4 regions of the Bacillus sp. WC2507 genome follow, and region 3 is predicted to be linked to each of the others. Evidence: riboswitches for the same ligand, from Rfam matches in the RefSeq annotation. Region 3 holds a riboswitch; each other region holds the start of a gene.
The links. A riboswitch is a leader RNA that binds a small molecule or an ion and turns the genes downstream of it on or off. The one in region 3 is predicted to bind S-adenosylmethionine.
Positions count from the first base shown of each region.

Region 1: linked by a shared signal. The riboswitch ahead of ACUN28_RS20130 (MFS transporter) and the one ahead of metK (methionine adenosyltransferase) in region 3 are both predicted to bind S-adenosylmethionine.
Region 2: linked by a shared signal. The riboswitch ahead of mtnK (S-methyl-5-thioribose kinase) and the one ahead of metK (methionine adenosyltransferase) in region 3 are both predicted to bind S-adenosylmethionine.
Region 4: linked by a shared signal. The riboswitch ahead of ACUN28_RS24480 (LLM class flavin-dependent oxidoreductase) and the one ahead of metK (methionine adenosyltransferase) in region 3 are both predicted to bind S-adenosylmethionine.

Region 1 covers NZ_JBQXPN010000001.1:3,805,290-3,809,546, forward strand. Annotated here, with positions in the region: gene ACUN28_RS20125 (arsenic resistance protein) at 1-103, shown strand, start outside; gene ACUN28_RS20130 (MFS transporter) at 159-1,382, opposite strand; SAM riboswitch class I at 1,512-1,617, opposite strand; gene ACUN28_RS20135 (DUF4153 domain-containing protein) at 1,752-2,999, opposite strand; gene topB (DNA topoisomerase III) at 3,400-4,257, opposite strand, start outside.
Region 2 covers NZ_JBQXPN010000001.1:1,660,353-1,664,609, forward strand. Annotated here, with positions in the region: gene ACUN28_RS08980 (pyridoxal phosphate-dependent aminotransferase) at 1-812, opposite strand, end outside; gene ACUN28_RS08985 (carbon-nitrogen family hydrolase) at 827-1,690, shown strand; SAM riboswitch class I at 1,762-1,903, shown strand; gene mtnK (S-methyl-5-thioribose kinase) at 1,993-3,174, shown strand; gene mtnA (S-methyl-5-thioribose-1-phosphate isomerase) at 3,171-4,226, shown strand.
Region 3 covers NZ_JBQXPN010000001.1:961,621-965,877, forward strand. Annotated here, with positions in the region: gene ACUN28_RS05175 (hypothetical protein) at 1-63, opposite strand, end outside; gene pckA (phosphoenolpyruvate carboxykinase (ATP)) at 354-1,940, opposite strand; SAM riboswitch class I at 2,169-2,290, shown strand; gene metK (methionine adenosyltransferase) at 2,458-3,657, shown strand; gene ACUN28_RS05190 (hypothetical protein) at 3,699-3,878, opposite strand; gene ACUN28_RS05195 (hypothetical protein) at 3,885-4,064, opposite strand.
Region 4 covers NZ_JBQXPN010000001.1:4,634,792-4,639,048, reverse strand. Annotated here, with positions in the region: gene ACUN28_RS24485 (hypothetical protein) at 512-718, opposite strand; SAM riboswitch class I at 964-1,070, shown strand; gene ACUN28_RS24480 (LLM class flavin-dependent oxidoreductase) at 1,154-2,212, shown strand; gene ACUN28_RS24475 (ATP-grasp domain-containing protein) at 2,205-3,161, shown strand; partial or broken gene ACUN28_RS24470 (DAK2 domain-containing protein) at 3,223-3,513, shown strand; gene ACUN28_RS24465 (FMN-dependent NADH-azoreductase) at 3,588-4,229, opposite strand.

The DNA of each region.
Region 1 (4,257 bases), 2.8 Mb from region 3:
TATCGCTCTCGCGTTAGTTATTGGACCGTTGATTGAACTGCCAGTACTTGCTTGTGTTTCACAAGTGTTGTTGCTTATTAAGAGAAAACAACAATATACATAATAAAAAACGTCCTGTTATGGGACGTTTTTTGTTTTTGAAAAATTTCATACAACACTTATTTCTTATTTATCATCACAAACGAAATAACTGAAACTAAAAACGTAATAATACCAATTATAATAAATAGAATAGAAGCTGAAATTGACTCTAATGAATACCCTGTTATTGCAATTCCAACTGGAGTTGATACCAATAATAATGAATTTAAAAAACCAAAAAATCTCCCTTGCACTTCATTTGGAATTAATTTTCTATACAGTACTCCAAAATATACATTACTCACTCCAAATGCAATTCCTGATAAAAAATAATAAACTGAAAATAATACCGGATTTAACGTCGTACCCATTGCAGCATTAAAAATCCCCATAATAGCAGTACATATAAAAGCAGTCGTAATCGTTTTATATGTACGAATCTTTTTAGTAATAAATGCTCCTATTAAAATCCCTATCGGTGATGCCGCAAAAACTATACTATACCATCCCGTAGAAAGGTCCATTTCTCTAACAACTATTACTTGTAGTGAAAGCATACACGCCGCTCCAAGTAAATTAATAACCACAGCGCTCATAAGCAATGTTTTCAATGATTGATTACTATTAAATATGGAGAAGCCCTCTTTAAAGTCTTCGTAAAAAGGCTTTTTCTTTTCTATTTTCAACTCACGTGGAAATTTGATGTTCATTAAAATTAAAAAAGATATAAAGAATGTGAGTGAATCTAATACAAATACTCCATGAAAACTAAAAATACTAATTAAAAAACTCGCCATTAAAGGAATGGCAACCGATATGATTTGTATTGATATTTGCCTCAGTGTAATCGCCTGTTGAACATGCTTTTCTTCCACATATGTTACTAATGCTGCATTTGAAGCTGGTGTAAATAAGGCACTCCCCATCGAACGTATAATAAGTAAAAGTAGTAACGGAATGTATAGCATTTTATTGTAAAATGCTATAACTGCAATTAAAATCATAACGATACATCTCATAACATCCGCAATTATCATAAGCTTTCTTCGCGACATTCGATCTGCTAACGTTCCTGTTACAGGTGCAAACAGAATTGCCGTCGTTGCTATTGCAATGTTTACCCCAGAAACAAGTATTGGAGAATTCGTTAATTTCATTACCCATAACGGTAAAACGAGCGTAACCATTGAATTGCCTATCAAAGAAATACAACTTGCTAAGAAAAAATACGAAAAAACTTTATTGCTCCAAATACTATCACTAGTGCTATCCTCTTTTAAACTTCCAACTTGATTATTCACTACGCCCTCCGGTTTCTTCTTCTATATTTTCTTTAATTCTTTCGCTTCTGTATCACCACCTTTCTAATTCTCCATTTATATGACAAAAAACCTTCTTCAAAATAAGAAGAAGGTTTACTTATACCCATTTTCTTATCTATTAGGACTTTTAGACCCTACAGGATTTAGCACCTTTATTTAACATTAGGTTGCTGAGGCTTCGAAGGGCCAGTCCCTCCACCTCTCTTAATAAGAAGTTTCTTATTTAATTATCTAAATTCATTATATTTTACATCAAAATAATTTCAATATGTTTTTCTATACAGTTAAAAGAAGATGACATCTATCATCCTCTTTTAACAATTTTGTCGTTACGTTAATAAAGCCTTTCTAATTAAAAATTAAAGGAAACGTAAATATAACGAAAGCTGCCCAAAGTCCGTAGATTGGCAAATACTTCGTGACGGCATCTTGGATAGCTCTCGGTCCTGATTTGTTTTGTAGAAAACGCATATAGGAAAACATAATCCAAATGAGATTTGCCCAAATCAGTATGTTTACGCCTAAAACAGCAAGTCTATTAGGTGTAATACCGTAAGAAGAAAGTCTGAATACGATAGCTGATAATGCCACAGTGTCAATAATAAGCGCCAAAACAATTAGGGCACAATTTATATAATCTGAAATGTTCTTTTTCTCGTCTGAGTCACTCTCAACGATAGAAAATATAGTAACAGCCAATACACCAAGGAGTATTCCGTTGAAGGCCATTAGGAAATTGCGGTCCAAGAACGGATTTTTCCCAACCCATATAACCGTTATAAGATAGATCAACAATGTGATCAGGACGAGCGGACTAAAAATTTTAGATATGTATGGTGTAATATTTTTAGCAAGTTTAAGATTCATTGATACTAAATATGCAGCCACTACAGCGAGAGCGGCAGCTCCAAATAAAACAACATTACTAAAATAGAATTCTCCTATATCCAAGTCAACAAAGCTAAATAATCGCATAGTGAATACTGCTAGTATCATTCCACTCACTGCCATGCTCGCGTAGAGAAGACAATATTCTAAATTAAATTTAATATAAGCTAATCTTGTACTGCCTTTTGAATATTCATTTCCCGTAAACGCAAGTCCTACTAAGACCCATAACAATATAGGAAGATGTAAATACGCAAGGATACTGCTGTCTTTATAATTTAATGGCAACATATTAAGATACAACCCGGCAATTAAGAACAACGCTGCAAGGAAATAAATAATACTTTTTTTCGGCGTATTATTGTAAATAAAATAAGCAGCAATAAAAGGAATTACACCAAAAGCTAGGTTAATTGGAGCGATTGCTTCCTGCTCGACAAAGTGGAAAATGATTCTGGTACTTAGCCCAGCTAGAATAGCTAGCATGCCCATGAATAAGAAACCTTTTTGAAACAACGATTTTTTTTCTTTATTTGCCGTCTCCTTGAAATGCAACCTTTCATACCAAGCACCTAGAACCTGAGAATCAGGGTTTTGGGCCCATGCTTGTGAGAATGACTTTTTAAAAGATTTCGGATCTTTTCTATACATTCTCTCCAACTCATGAGGGTTATCCATATTTTCAATAATCACATTGTTAATGTCCATATTTATACCTCCTCTAATTTTAAAAATAACGTTGTTACCTTTTCTATAAAAAGCACCACACTTATTTACTCTGTTTTTGATTTTAATATAAATTTTATCGTTTTACAATAAAATTTTATTATTTTAGATAATATTTTTATTGCATATTTTCACATACATCAGTATAAAATACTTTCAGTTGTGCTCTTAATTGCTTATTTTTCCTTTATATAAAAGAAATGATAAAGATACTATAAACATCCTATTTAATACTATCTTTTCAAATATTTTTTATTGTTAGCACACAAAATCCTGTAATTACAAAATAAAAAAGCATGACATAAAGTTGTCATGCTCTCTCTTTTCTATCCATATTTTTTAAATCTAACCTTTTACAAAACCTTGTATTTGCTAAAGCCACTTAATTCTCAAACACAAAATTAATCTTATTATCTTTCCACTCTAACTTCGCATCAAATGTTTTCTCGCCCTTTTTAAAGCCTTTAATTAAATCGGTCTTCTCACCTTTTAAAAGCTTTGTCATATTCTTTTGCGAAATTGTTTTGCTTAATATTTTCTTCGAGATGGTAAAATCACATTGTGTCGTGTTGTAATTAGAACAACCGTAAAACGTTGACTTATCAATCACATCGCCATCACATTTTTTACAGCTACCAACCTTTTTACCTGTTGTAAATTTCGATCCTTTTCGTTCAATCGATTCAACATGTAGTCCAGTGAAATCCCATTTCTCAGACATTTCCACTGCATCTTCAATAATTTTAGCTGATAGCTTTTTCGTTTGTTCCATAAATGTAGCGGGAGAAGCGGTACCTTCACCAATTTCCGCAAGGCGCTGCTCCCATTTCGCTGTCATTTCTGGTGAAGCTAGTATTTTGTCTCCGATTGCGGTAATTAATACTTTTCCTTTATCGGTTGCGTACACTTGGTTCTTCTGCACATCTATATATTTACGGTCTTTCAGCATCGTAATAATACCTGCACGCGTTGCCTCAGTACCTAAACCTTCTGTTTTCTTTAATACTTTCTCTAACTCTTCATTCTCTAAATACTTACCGGCCGTTTTCATTAACGTAATAAGTTGTCCTTCAGTATAACGCTTCGGTGGCTGTGTTTTTCCTTCTTTCACTTTTACCTTTACAACTTTCCCTTGTTCACCTTCAGCTACAATTGGAAGAATTGTTTCATCATCTTTATCATCTTGGAAAATAACTTTACGCCATCCTTCTTGAATTTGCTGTTTTCCTTTCGAAATGAA
Region 2 (4,257 bases), 700 kb from region 3:
TACATATGATCTTGTAATAAGTTAATTGTTTCAATGACACTTTCATTCCCTACGGCAAAAGCAATACGCCATCCAGCCATATTGAAAGTTTTCGATAAAGTGTAAATTTCAATTCCTGTATCTTTGGCACCGTCTGCTTGTAAGAAACTAACGGGCTTTTGACCATCAAACCCAATAGCACCGTAAGCAAAATCGTGAACAACTAATATATTATGTTTATTTGCAAAATGAATGGTCTCATCAAAGAAATCTTTTGATGCAGTAGCACCGGTAGGATTATTTGGATAGTTTAAAAACATTAATTTCGCACGCTCGGCAATAGAGTTATCAATTTTTGTATAATCTGGTAAAAAATTATTTTCTGCAATAAGCGGCATTGTTTCAAATTGTGCTTTTGCTAAAGCAACTCCTGATAAATAATCTGGATAGCCTGGATCTGGAACAAGAATAGTATCACCAGGGTTTGTAAAACAAACTGGTAACTCTACTAATCCAGCCTTTCCGCCAAACAAAATAGCAACTTCTGTTTTTGGATTTACTACTACATCATATTCACGTTGATAGAATGTTGCCACGGCTTCTTTTAAGCTTTCGTGTCCGCGAAATGGCGGATATTTATGATGAACGGTCTTTTCAGCAGCATTTTGTAAAGCTTTTACGATATGCTGCGGTGTTGGTTGATCTGGATTACCTTGACCTAGATTAATAACATCGTGACCAGCTGCAACGACTTTGTTAACTTTTGCAACAAGTGAAGCGAAAAATTGTGTTGGCAATGATGTTACTATCTCAGAAGGTTGAAATAATTTCATACTTTCCACCTCTTTTGAAAGTTGTTACAATTCTAGTGACAAATGATATAATCTTTCCAGTATTTTGTAAAGAAAAAATTATGAATGGGGCTGACAAAATGAAAGTCGCATGTATTCAAATGGATATTGTCTTTGGAGATGTAGAAAAAAATATTGAGAACGCTAAAAGTAAAATAAGCGAAGCGATGAAGGAAAGACCAGATGTTATCGTCTTACCAGAACTATGGACAACAGGATATGATTTAACAAGACTTTCTGAAATTGCAGATAGGGATGGATTGCAAACGAAAGAAAAGCTGAAAGAATGGTCGAAGCAATATGGTGTACATATTGTCGGTGGGTCTATAGCGAAGCAAGCAGAGCAAGGTGTTACAAATACAATGTATGTAGTAAACAAGGAAGGAGAACTAGTCAATGAATATAGTAAAGTTCATTTATTTCAGCTTATGGATGAACATAAATATTTAATCGCTGGAAATAGTACAGGTGAATTTAAGCTAGATGATGTTGAGTGCGCCGGCACAATTTGTTATGACATTCGTTTCCCAGAGTGGATGCGTGTTCATACTGCTAAAGGTGCAAAGGTTTTATTTGTTGTAGCAGAATGGCCATTAGTTCGTTTAGCACATTGGCGTTTGTTATTGCAAGCAAGAGCAGTCGAAAATCAGTGTTATGTTGTTGCATGTAATAGGGCAGGAAAGGATCCGAATAATGAGTTTGCCGGTCATTCTTTAATTGTCGATCCTTGGGGCGAAGTTGTTGTGGAAGCGAATGAAGAAGAATCAATTTTATTTGGAGAGCTTACATTCGAGAAAATTAAAGAAGTACGCAAAGGAATTCCGGTTTTTGCAGATCGTCGTCCAGAATTATACAAATAAAATGTTGACAAGTGATTTTTATTCTTGGTATAGTCTTCAACATAAAGTTAAAAATTCAAAAAATTATACAACTCTTATCAAGAGCAGGTGGAGGGATTTGGCCCGATGAAGCCCAGCAACCGACCGTAATACCATTGTGAAATGGGGCGTTTATTTACGCCAAAAGGCACGGTGCTAATTCCAGCAGAAAGTTTACTTTCTGGCAGATAAGAGGGGAGAAGATAAACTTCAAACCTCTTTCTTAGTGGAAAGAGGTTTTTCTGTGTTAGAAAAACCTCTGAATTTAAAAGGGGGAGAAGACGATGGGATATTATTCATTAACTGAAACAACAGCTATACAATATGCAAAAGAACACGGTTATTTTGAAAAGAAAGCAAATGTAGTTTGTCATGAAATTGGAGATGGAAATTTAAATTACGTGTTCAAATTAGATGATGGAGAGAAGTCTATTATATTAAAACAAGCATTGCCATATGCGAAAGTAGTTGGTGAGAGCTGGCCATTGTCTATAAAAAGAGCAACGATTGAAAGCAAGGCACTGCAAATCTTTGCGAAGTATGTACCAGATTATGTTCCGGTAGTGTACAGTCATGATGAAGAGTTAGCGGTAACAGTCATAGAAGACTTATCAAGGTTAACAATTACAAGAAGGGGATTGATAGGCGGAGAAGAGTACCCACTTTTATCTCAGCATATCGGTCGTTTTCTAGCACATGTTTTATTTTACACCTCAGATTTCGGTTTGCAGTCAGAAGAGAAAAGGGTACTAGAAGGTACATTTGTAAACCCAGACCTTTGTAAGATTACAGAAGATTTAGTGTTTACAGATCCGTTCGGTCATTACGATACGAATGATTATGAGCCGGAGTTACAACTAGCGGTTGATGAATTGTGGAGTGACAAAACTTTAAAGTTAAAAGTCGCGCAATATAAATATAAATTTTTAACGAGAAAAGAAGCGCTTATTCACGGTGATTTACATACTGGTAGTATTTTTTCATCACCTTCTGAAACGAAAGTGATTGATCCGGAATTTGCAACATATGGCCCATTTGGATTTGATCTTGGTCAATTTATTGCAAATCTATTATTAAATGCTCTATCTAGAGAAGAAGAACAGAGAAATTTGCTATTTTTCCATATAGAGAAGACGTGGAGTTATTTTGTAGAAACTTTTACGAGGTTATGGATTGGAGAAGGTGTAGAGGCATATACGAAAGAAAAGCAATGGCTACCAATTATTTTGCAAAATATTTTTACGGATGCTGTCGGATTTGCCGGATGTGAGCTTATCCGTAGAACAATTGGCTTAGCACATGTAGCTGATTTAGATGAAATAGCAAATAAAGAAGCGAGAATTCAAGCTAAGAAACAAGCGCTATCCTTAGGTAAAGAACTAATAAAATATGAATCTAAGAGTGCTGATATTCAACTGTTCCGAACATTATTTCAACAGACGGTTTCTGGAGGGATAAAAGCATGAGTACAATTGTTACTATTCCGAGGTCTGTCAGTTGGAAAGGGGATGCTATTGCAGTATTAAATCAAACAAAGTTGCCGCATAGCACAGAATATAAAACATTAACGACGATTGAAGAGGTATGGAAGAGTATTGTCATGTTAGAAGTGCGAGGAGCACCTGCAATTGGAATTGTAGCTGCATTTGGCTTGGCGCTTGCATCCAAAAAATATAACACTGTACATATGGAAGAATTTCAAAAGAAGTTTAATAGAGATTGTAATTATTTAGGAACATCACGTCCGACAGCAGTCAATTTATTTTGGGCAATCGATCGTATGAGAGAATCTATTCAAGATATTACTACAATAAAAGAAGCACAAAAAATATTAGAAGAAGAAGCGCTTCTCATTCAGCAAGAAGATGAAGCGGTATGCCGGAGTATTGGAGAACATGCATTAACATGCTTTAAAGACGGGAATAATATTTTAACAATTTGTAACGCTGGCAGTATTGCAACTGCTAGATATGGTACTGCATTAGCACCGTTTTATATTGGGAAAGAAAAAGGTGTACATTTACATGCGTATGCGTGTGAAACGAGACCTGTTTTACAAGGCGGACGTTTAACGACCTGGGAATTAAAACAGGCAGATATTGATGTAACACTTATTACAGATAATACGGCAGCGCATGCTATTCAAACGAAAGAAATAAACGCGATTATTGTAGGGGCGGACCGAATTGTTGCAAATGGAGATACAGCAAATAAAATCGGAACAATGAATTTAGCGATATTAGCAAAGTATTTCGATATCCCGTTCTACGTTGCAGCTCCGTTATCTACGTTTGATATTACGAAACAAACAGGTGCAGAAATTGTTATTGAAGAAAGAGATGAAACAGAAGTTACGAAAATTTTTGGGAAACAAGTGGCGCCAATTGGAACTGATGTTTATAATCCTGCATTTGACGTAACACCTAATGAATTAATTACAGGTATTATTACTGAAAAAGGAATTATACGTGGGGATTATAAGCGAGAAATTGCATCATTGTTTGAAAAAACAAGCTAATACATAATAGCTTGTTTTTTTATGCCTAAAT
Region 3 (4,257 bases):
CCAAAACATTTGGATCGCTCCATAACTGAATAAAATTTTTCCTGTACGAGAAAAATTTCTCATAGGCTTCACCCCTTCCTATATATGTAAATTGTATCATGAAAAACTAAAAGTAAATAAATATAAAGTGAAATTTCTGTAAATTAACAAACTAAGCCACAGATGAAGAGATTAACGTTTCACTTTATATAAGACATAGAAAGAAGCTTACGCAAAAACGTAAGCTTCTTTTTTATGTAAGTGTGTGTAACCGTTAAGCCGCATTGGGTTTTGTCGGTGAGTACGCGGAACTTTACGGTTACACGACACTTATTCATATGAGTAAAAGGATGATTCCAAAAGAAAGTTTGCACTTAAGCGATTGGACCGCCTAAGTTAATAATATCTTCAGAAACGCTGTCGAACTTTTTGAAGTTAGCTTTGAATTCATTTGCAAGCTCGATTGCTTTCGCTTTGTAAGCAGCTTTATCAGCCCAAGTTTGTTCAGGCATTAACACTTCGTCTGGTACACCTGGTACGTGAAGTGGAACTTCAAGACCGAAGATGTTATGTGTAGCTGTTTCAGTTTTCGCAAGTTCACCGCTTAATGCAGCTTGAATCATTGCACGAGTGTAACCTAAGTTCATACGTTTACCAACGCCGTATTCGCCACCAGTCCAGCCAGTGTTTACTAAGAATACTTTCGCATCGTGTTTCTCGATTTTTTCACCAAGCATTTCAGCATAGCGAGATGCATCAAGTGGTAAGAATGGTGAACCGAAGCAAGTTGAGAATGTTGCTTGCGGAGATGTAACACCACGCTCTGTTCCTGCTAGTTTACTAGTGTAGCCACTTAAGAAATGGTACATAGCTTGTTCTTTTGATAACTTACTGATTGGAGGCAATACGCCAGATGCATCAGCAGTTAAGAAAATGATTGTATTTGGGTGTCCAGCAACACTTGGCAGTACGATATTGTCGATCGCATGCATAGGGTATGCAGCACGAGTATTTTCTGTTAAAGTAGTATCGTTATAGTCTGCAATACGCGTTTGGTTATTAATGATAACGTTTTCTAAAACAGATCCAAATTTGATTGCATCGAAAATTTGTGGTTCTTTCTCGTGAGAAAGGTTTACACATTTTGCGTAGCAACCGCCTTCAATATTGAATACGCCGTTATCAGACCAACCATGCTCATCATCACCAATTAATTTACGGTTTGGATCAGCAGATAATGTTGTTTTACCTGTTCCAGATAAACCGAAGAATAGTGCTACGTCACCTTCTTCACCTACGTTTGCAGAGCAATGCATAGAAAGAATATCTTGTTCAGGTAGTAAGAAGTTCATAATAGAGAAGATTGATTTTTTCATTTCTCCAGCGTATTCTGTACCACCAATTAGTACGATACGTTTTTCGAATGAAACCATAATGAATGCTTCAGAGTTTGTACCGTCAACAGCTGGATCAGCTTTGAAATTCGGCGCAGAAACAATTGTGAACTCTGATTCATGAGTTGTTAATTCTTCTTCAGTTGGACGAATGAATAATTGATGTACAAATAAATTGTGCCATGCATATTCGTTAATAACTTGAATTGGTAGGCGGTAATTGCGGTCAGCGCCTGCAAATCCATTGAAGACGAATAACTCTTCTTTTTCTTTTAAGTATTCTAAAACTTTAGTATATAATTTATTAAAATGTTCTTCAGAAATCGGTTGATTCACAGCTCCCCAAGCAATTTTGTCAGCAACCGATGCTTCTTTCACAATAAATTTATCTTTAGGAGAACGTCCTGTATATTTTCCTGTTGAAGCAGAAACCGCACCAGTAGAAGTTAATTTCCCTTCATTTCGCATTAATACTTTTTCCACTAATTGCGGAACACTTAGTTGAATCTGTGCATTGCTTCCGTTCAATAATTCGTGTAAACCAATTTGGACATTCACAGTACTCATATTTATATACCATCCTTTTCATTTAATGAAATATTTCTCGTAATCCCCAACAAGAGTATAACACAATTATATAAATAATGTATACTATTTATTTCTATTTGTTTGTGTGAATACATTATTTCCTTATTAATAATTCACTTTAGGCGCATTGAGAAAAACTTTCAGGAAAATGTGAATATTAATTGACAAATGAATATCATTTCTTTAGTATAGGTTGGGACGGATACTCTCTTATCCCGAGCTGGCGGAGGGACAGGCCCGATGAAGCCCAGCAACCTCATTTGTAGTGGTAAATACAGGTGAATAGGTGCTAAAACCTGTGCGAGGCTAATGGTCTCGAACGATAAGAGCAAAGGGCAAAAAGCAGTATGCAAGTAGCAAATTAAACCTTTCCTCTATGTAAAGTAGGAAAGGTTTTTCTGTATGCTTGTGGGAGAATAAATGTATGTCGCAGTTTGTGGCAAATTAAGGATGAGTTCCGTACAATATATACAATTACTGTAGGGAGGTTTACCACATGACAAAAAAACGTCATCTGTTCACATCTGAGTCTGTAACTGAAGGACATCCAGATAAAATTTGTGACCAAATTTCTGATTCAATTTTAGATGCGATCTTATCAAAAGACGCAAATGCACGTGTAGCTTGTGAAACAACTGTAACAACTGGTTTAGTATTGGTAGCGGGGGAAATTACGACTTCTACTTACGTAGATATTCCAAAAATCGTTCGTGAAACAATTCAAGGCATTGGTTACACACGCGCAAAATACGGATTCGATGCAGAAACTTGTGCAGTTTTAACATCTATCGATGAGCAATCTGCTGACATCGCTATGGGTGTTGACCAAGCGCTAGAAGCACGCGAAGGTCAAATGACTGACGCTGAGATTGAGGCAATTGGTGCAGGAGACCAAGGTTTAATGTTTGGTTTCGCATGTAATGAGACACAAGAATTAATGCCACTTCCAATCTCGCTTGCTCACAAATTAGCTCGTCGTTTAACTGAAGTACGTAAAGATGACACATTATCATACTTACGTCCGGATGGAAAAACGCAAGTTACAGTTGAGTATGATGAAAATGGTAAACCTGTACGTGTAGATACAATTGTAATTTCTACACAGCATCATCCAGATGTTACATGGGAAGAAATCGATCGCGATTTAAAAGAGCATGTAATTAAGGCTGTAGTTCCAGCGGAATTAATGGATGGAGAAACGAAATTCTTCATTAACCCAACTGGCCGCTTCGTAATTGGTGGACCACAAGGTGATGCTGGTTTAACAGGACGTAAAATCATCGTTGATACTTACGGTGGATACGCTCGCCACGGTGGCGGTGCATTCTCTGGTAAAGATGCAACAAAAGTTGACCGCTCTGCAGCATATGCAGCTCGTTATGTTGCGAAAAATATCATAGCAGCTGGTCTTGCTGATAAAGCAGAAGTACAACTTGCATACGCAATCGGTGTAGCACAACCAGTATCAATTTCAGTTGATACATTTGGCACTGGTAAAGTATCTGAAGACGTATTAGTAGAACTAGTTCGTAACAACTTCGATCTTCGCCCAGCTGGTATTATTAAAATGCTAGACTTACGTCGCCCAATTTACAAACAAACAGCAGCGTACGGCCACTTCGGACGTACTGATGTAGATCTATCATGGGAACGTACAGACAAAGCTGCAACTTTAAAAGAGCAAGCTGGTCTATAATATATGAAAAAAAGCTTTGCGCGGTGAGCGCAAAGCTTTTTTTATTGCGCTTTACTTACAATTTGAATGCATGAGCCACAATACACTTCGCCGTCTAGCTCAATATACTTTTTCATATTCGTCATACCACTGGCCGGAAAGGGCATATGAATCCATGCTTTTTCATACGTTTGTATTTCTTTTTCACATGATTTACAAAGTATTTGTTTCTTACGGAACATAGATGATCACCCTTTCAGTTGACGTGCTTTACCAGCGCAAAAGGCACTGCTTAGTAAAAATAGTGTCGCGAATATAATGCTTACTAATGTAGCGTATGGGATTGCGCCTTTTAAGGAAAAGCCAACAGTAATGGAAGCGACGAATAAGAGGATGAATGTTGTTGTTAGTTTTTTATAAAGTTCCATAGTATTAGACCTCCGGCTTATTTTGTAGTGCAAGTTATAAAATTGAATTCTATTATGTAGAAAATATAGAGAGTAGTTAAAGATGTGAAGTCTAGGAAATGGTTTTTCATTTTCCTTTTTGTGGGTTAGTATACTTATATTGTATCATGATGCATCGTTGGCTTCATACATAATTGTGCAAAGATATATATGA
Region 4 (4,257 bases), 3.7 Mb from region 3:
AAATACGTTTGGGTATGGATATTGTCTACAAGTTTTGTGTCTGCACTCATGCATGAGCCTAGTGTATTGAATTTCGCATTCTATTTATATATGCTTTACTTTTCTTAAGATACGGTCTTTTTTCGGCTATATTAGCTCATAGTTCATATAATTTGTTTTCAGGAATTATATATGGAGTAAATGTTTCAACGGAACAATCAAAGGTTAATACAACAAGCGTTATACAATATACGCATGGAGAGCCGTGGGGCTGACGTAATATTGAAGTATAAAGAGTTATTAGATCAAAGTGAAGAAAAAGTAATTATTAGGTATTATATAGATGAAACGCTCAAATGAGCGTTTTTTTATTTTTATAATCAGATGATTTATTTTCATATGTACCGCAGTAAAAACTTATTCCTGACTAAAAAAAGACACCCTATGGTGCCTCCACCGGAATGGTATTTGTATTAACTACAACCACGTCTACCAAGAGAATTAGGTTGAAGGACATCTCGATTCTAATGTTTTATTCATTAAATATCTCCGGCTTCTCCACTCTAAATGATTTCACCTCACCACATTCTAAACAAAATGTAGTTAAGAGTTTGCAACGTTTCCCTACTGAAAAGAGCCTACTAGAATCATCTTCACAAACATATGCATGATAAGCAGATCCAACTCTTCCTTCTTTAAATGTAGTAGAACCACAATTCTCACATCGTTTATTTTTCATGCTACTAACACCTCTTTTGCTGTGTTTTTAAGATAGAAGTAAAGCAACTTGGTTATACATGATGTTTTCGACATAAGACACCATAGCCCTTTATATATTCGCAAGTAAAGCAACATAATACCCTTATAAATCTCTATAACAATATGGTTTTTCATATATCATTTAATGTATATCGGAAAAATAAGTATTAAAATATTGATTTTTATTATTCTGATGATTATAATAAATGAAAATCACACAAACAATTCTTATGTTGAGAAGTGGAGGGACGGGCCCTATGAAACTTCGGCAACCTCGTTTTAGACGAAAGGTGCCAAATCCTGCAGGTGAAGAAACACCTGAAAGATAAGAGCGGTTCCCTTAGTCAAGAAGGCTACTCTTATTTCGATAAGAGTAGCCTTTTTTTATGGCTAAGGGATAAAGGGGGAATAGGTAGTGGAGTACGGTTTTTGGTTACCGATTTTTGGGGGATGGCTTCGAAATGTAGATGATGAATCTATGCCGCCTACGTTTGAGTATGCAAAACAAGCAGCGCAAGAGGCAGAACAATTAGGTTTTTCAACAACACTTATTGCAGAATTAAATTTAAATGATATAAAAGGTGTTTCAGCACCAAGTTTAGAAGCGTGGACAACTGCGGCAGCACTTGCAGCAGTGACGGATAGATTAGAGATTATGACAGCTGTAAGACCTGGCTTCCATAATCCAGCAGTTACAGCGAAAATGGCAGCAAATATCGATCAATTAAGTAATGGCCGTTTTACATTGAATGTAGTTTCGGCATGGTGGGAAGAAGAAGCCAGACAGTACGGCGGAGTATTTACTGCACATGATGAAAGATATGATCGCACAGAGGAATTTGTAACAGTTTTGAAGGAGCTTTGGAAAGAAGAAGAGTTTTCTTATAAAGGGAACTTTTATGAGCTTCATCATACGCATTTAAGTCCAAAACCTGTTCAGAAACAAGGAATTAAGCTTTATGCAGGTGGTGAGAGTGAGCGAGGAAAAGAGGTCATTGTAAATCACGCGGATGCATATGTAATGCACGGGGGAACAGTGGAAGAAGTATCTGTGAAAATAGAAGATATGAAGAATCGTAGAAAGAAAGTTACAGAGGAGCCATTGCAGTCATTCGGGCTTGCGGCTTACGTCATTTGTCGTGATACAGAAGAAGAGGCATTAGAAGAATGGAGACGCATAACGGATGTGAAAGACGATGCGTTAGGTTATGCGGGTTACCAAGACTTTATTAGTAAATCGCATTTGGAACAGCAAGTGAAGCTCAATGATTATTCCGTATCTAATCGCGGGTTACGTCCTAATTTAATCGGAACACCAGAACAAATTGCAGAAAGGATACTTGCTTTTGAAAAAGTGGGTGTTACGTTATTACTTTTACAATTTTCACCGCAGCTTGAAGAGATGAAACGATTTTCTGAAAAAGTGATGCCATTAGTTGAAGCAAAAAGAAAGGAATTGATTACAAATGAGTAAAATTTACATATTACATGAGAATAAGGAATGGACGGATCATTTAGTGAAAAGGTTGGAAGAACTGGAGTTACCGTATGAGGAATGGCTTTTAAATGAAGGAACACTTTCATTAGAACAAGAACCTCCCAAAGGTGTTTTTTATAGCCGCATGAGTGCTTCTTCACATACGAGAGGGCATCGATATGCACCTGAGTTGACTGAAGGTGTTCTTGCTTGGCTAGAGGGACACGGACGAACAGTATTTAACGGATCTCGTGCATTACGCCTTGAAGTAAGTAAATTGAATCAATATGCAGCATTAAGAAAATTTGGGATACAAGTGCCGAAAACAATTGGTGCTGTTGGCCGTGATCATATAGTAAAAGCAGCAAAGGAGTTAGGGGAAGTACCGTTCATTACAAAGCATAACCGTGCAGGTAAAGGCCTTGGTGTTCAACTCTTTCATTCCATTGATGCTTTAGAACAATATTTGGATGGTCCGGCATTTGAAGAACCCATTGATGGAATTACTTTAATCCAGCAATATATTGAAGCACCCGAATCATATATTACACGTTGTGAGTTTGTAGGGGGCCAGTTTGTATATGCGGTTAAAGTAGATACATCAGAAGGATTTGAACTTTGTCCAGCAGATGCATGTTCGATTCAAGATGCTTTTTGCCCAGTAGGAGAAGAGGGTAAGAAAGAGACGTCAACAAAATTTGAAATTATATCAGACTTCCAAGAGCCAATTATTGAACAATACAAAGAGTTTTTGAAAGAAAATGAGATTACCGTTGCTGGTATTGAATTTATTCGCAGTGCGGATGGAACAATTTATACGTATGATATTAATACAAATACAAACTATAATTCTGACGCAGAGTCTGTAGCGAATCAATTTGGTATGCTTGAACTTGCTACATTCCTTGGAAGAGAATTAGAAAAACAAGTAGAGTCAGTTAAATAATGTTGATTAAAAAATAAGGTTCTGGTGCAAATATAGGAAAAAAGAAGAGATAGCAGATTTTATAGGTGAAAGGTCATTCGGTAGAGGAGCAGTAGTTGGTGACAAAACACTTGTTGATGCACTTGCTCCATGTGTAGACTCTTGGTTAGCTAGCGCTTCAAACGAAGAAGACATGAAAACTGCCTTTGAAAAAGGAGCAGAAGCAGCGGTCAAAGGCGCAGAGTATACGAAAGAAATCGTAGCTCGCATGGGCCGCGCCGGTACAGTTGGTGAAAGAAGTTTAGGCTATCCAGATGCAGGTGCGCATGCACTTGGAGTTATCTTTACGGAGATTGCGGGTAGTTTGAAGTAGGAATTGGAAAGTCCCCTCTGCCTTAAGGTGGAGGGGATCTTTATTGATAACCATCATTCTTCCAGTGAAAACTTTTATTTGTTAGCCAATCTAGAAGCAGCCTCTTCAACTTCTTTATAGGCATTTTGTAATACTTCATTTGGATCTAGTACTGCTGTTCCTTGTGCACGAACGATTTGATAATCTTCAATACCAAGGAAATTAAACATTGCTTTTAAATATTTATGAGAGTATTCCACTTCTGTATACCAATCATCATTTGTATAGATTCCTCCACTTGCTTGTATAACAAGCATTCTTCTTCCATCTTTAAGTAGTCCCACTGATCCAGTTTCAGTATATTTAAATGTTTCACGTGCAATCATGATATTGTCCATGTAATCTTTTAACTTTGATGGAATATTAAAATTGTGCAAAGGTAATACGATAACATACGTATTTGCACTTTTAAATTGTTGTAAAATTTCGGACATACGCTCCGTTACTTTTTGTTCTTCACCGGTTAACTCTTGTTCAGTTCCTTGTTTTTCCCATGCGCTTAAAACAGTTTTATCTATCATTGGTACTACATCATCGTATAAATTAATCTGTTCAATCGTTTCATTATTAGGAATGAATTCTTTATAAGATACTAAAAAGTGGTTAAGAACCTTAATGCTGACTGATGATGTATCATCCACTTTCGGATGTGCGTTTATAATAAGTGTTTTGTTCATTTGTATTTCCCCTTTTTAAAAGTTTTTA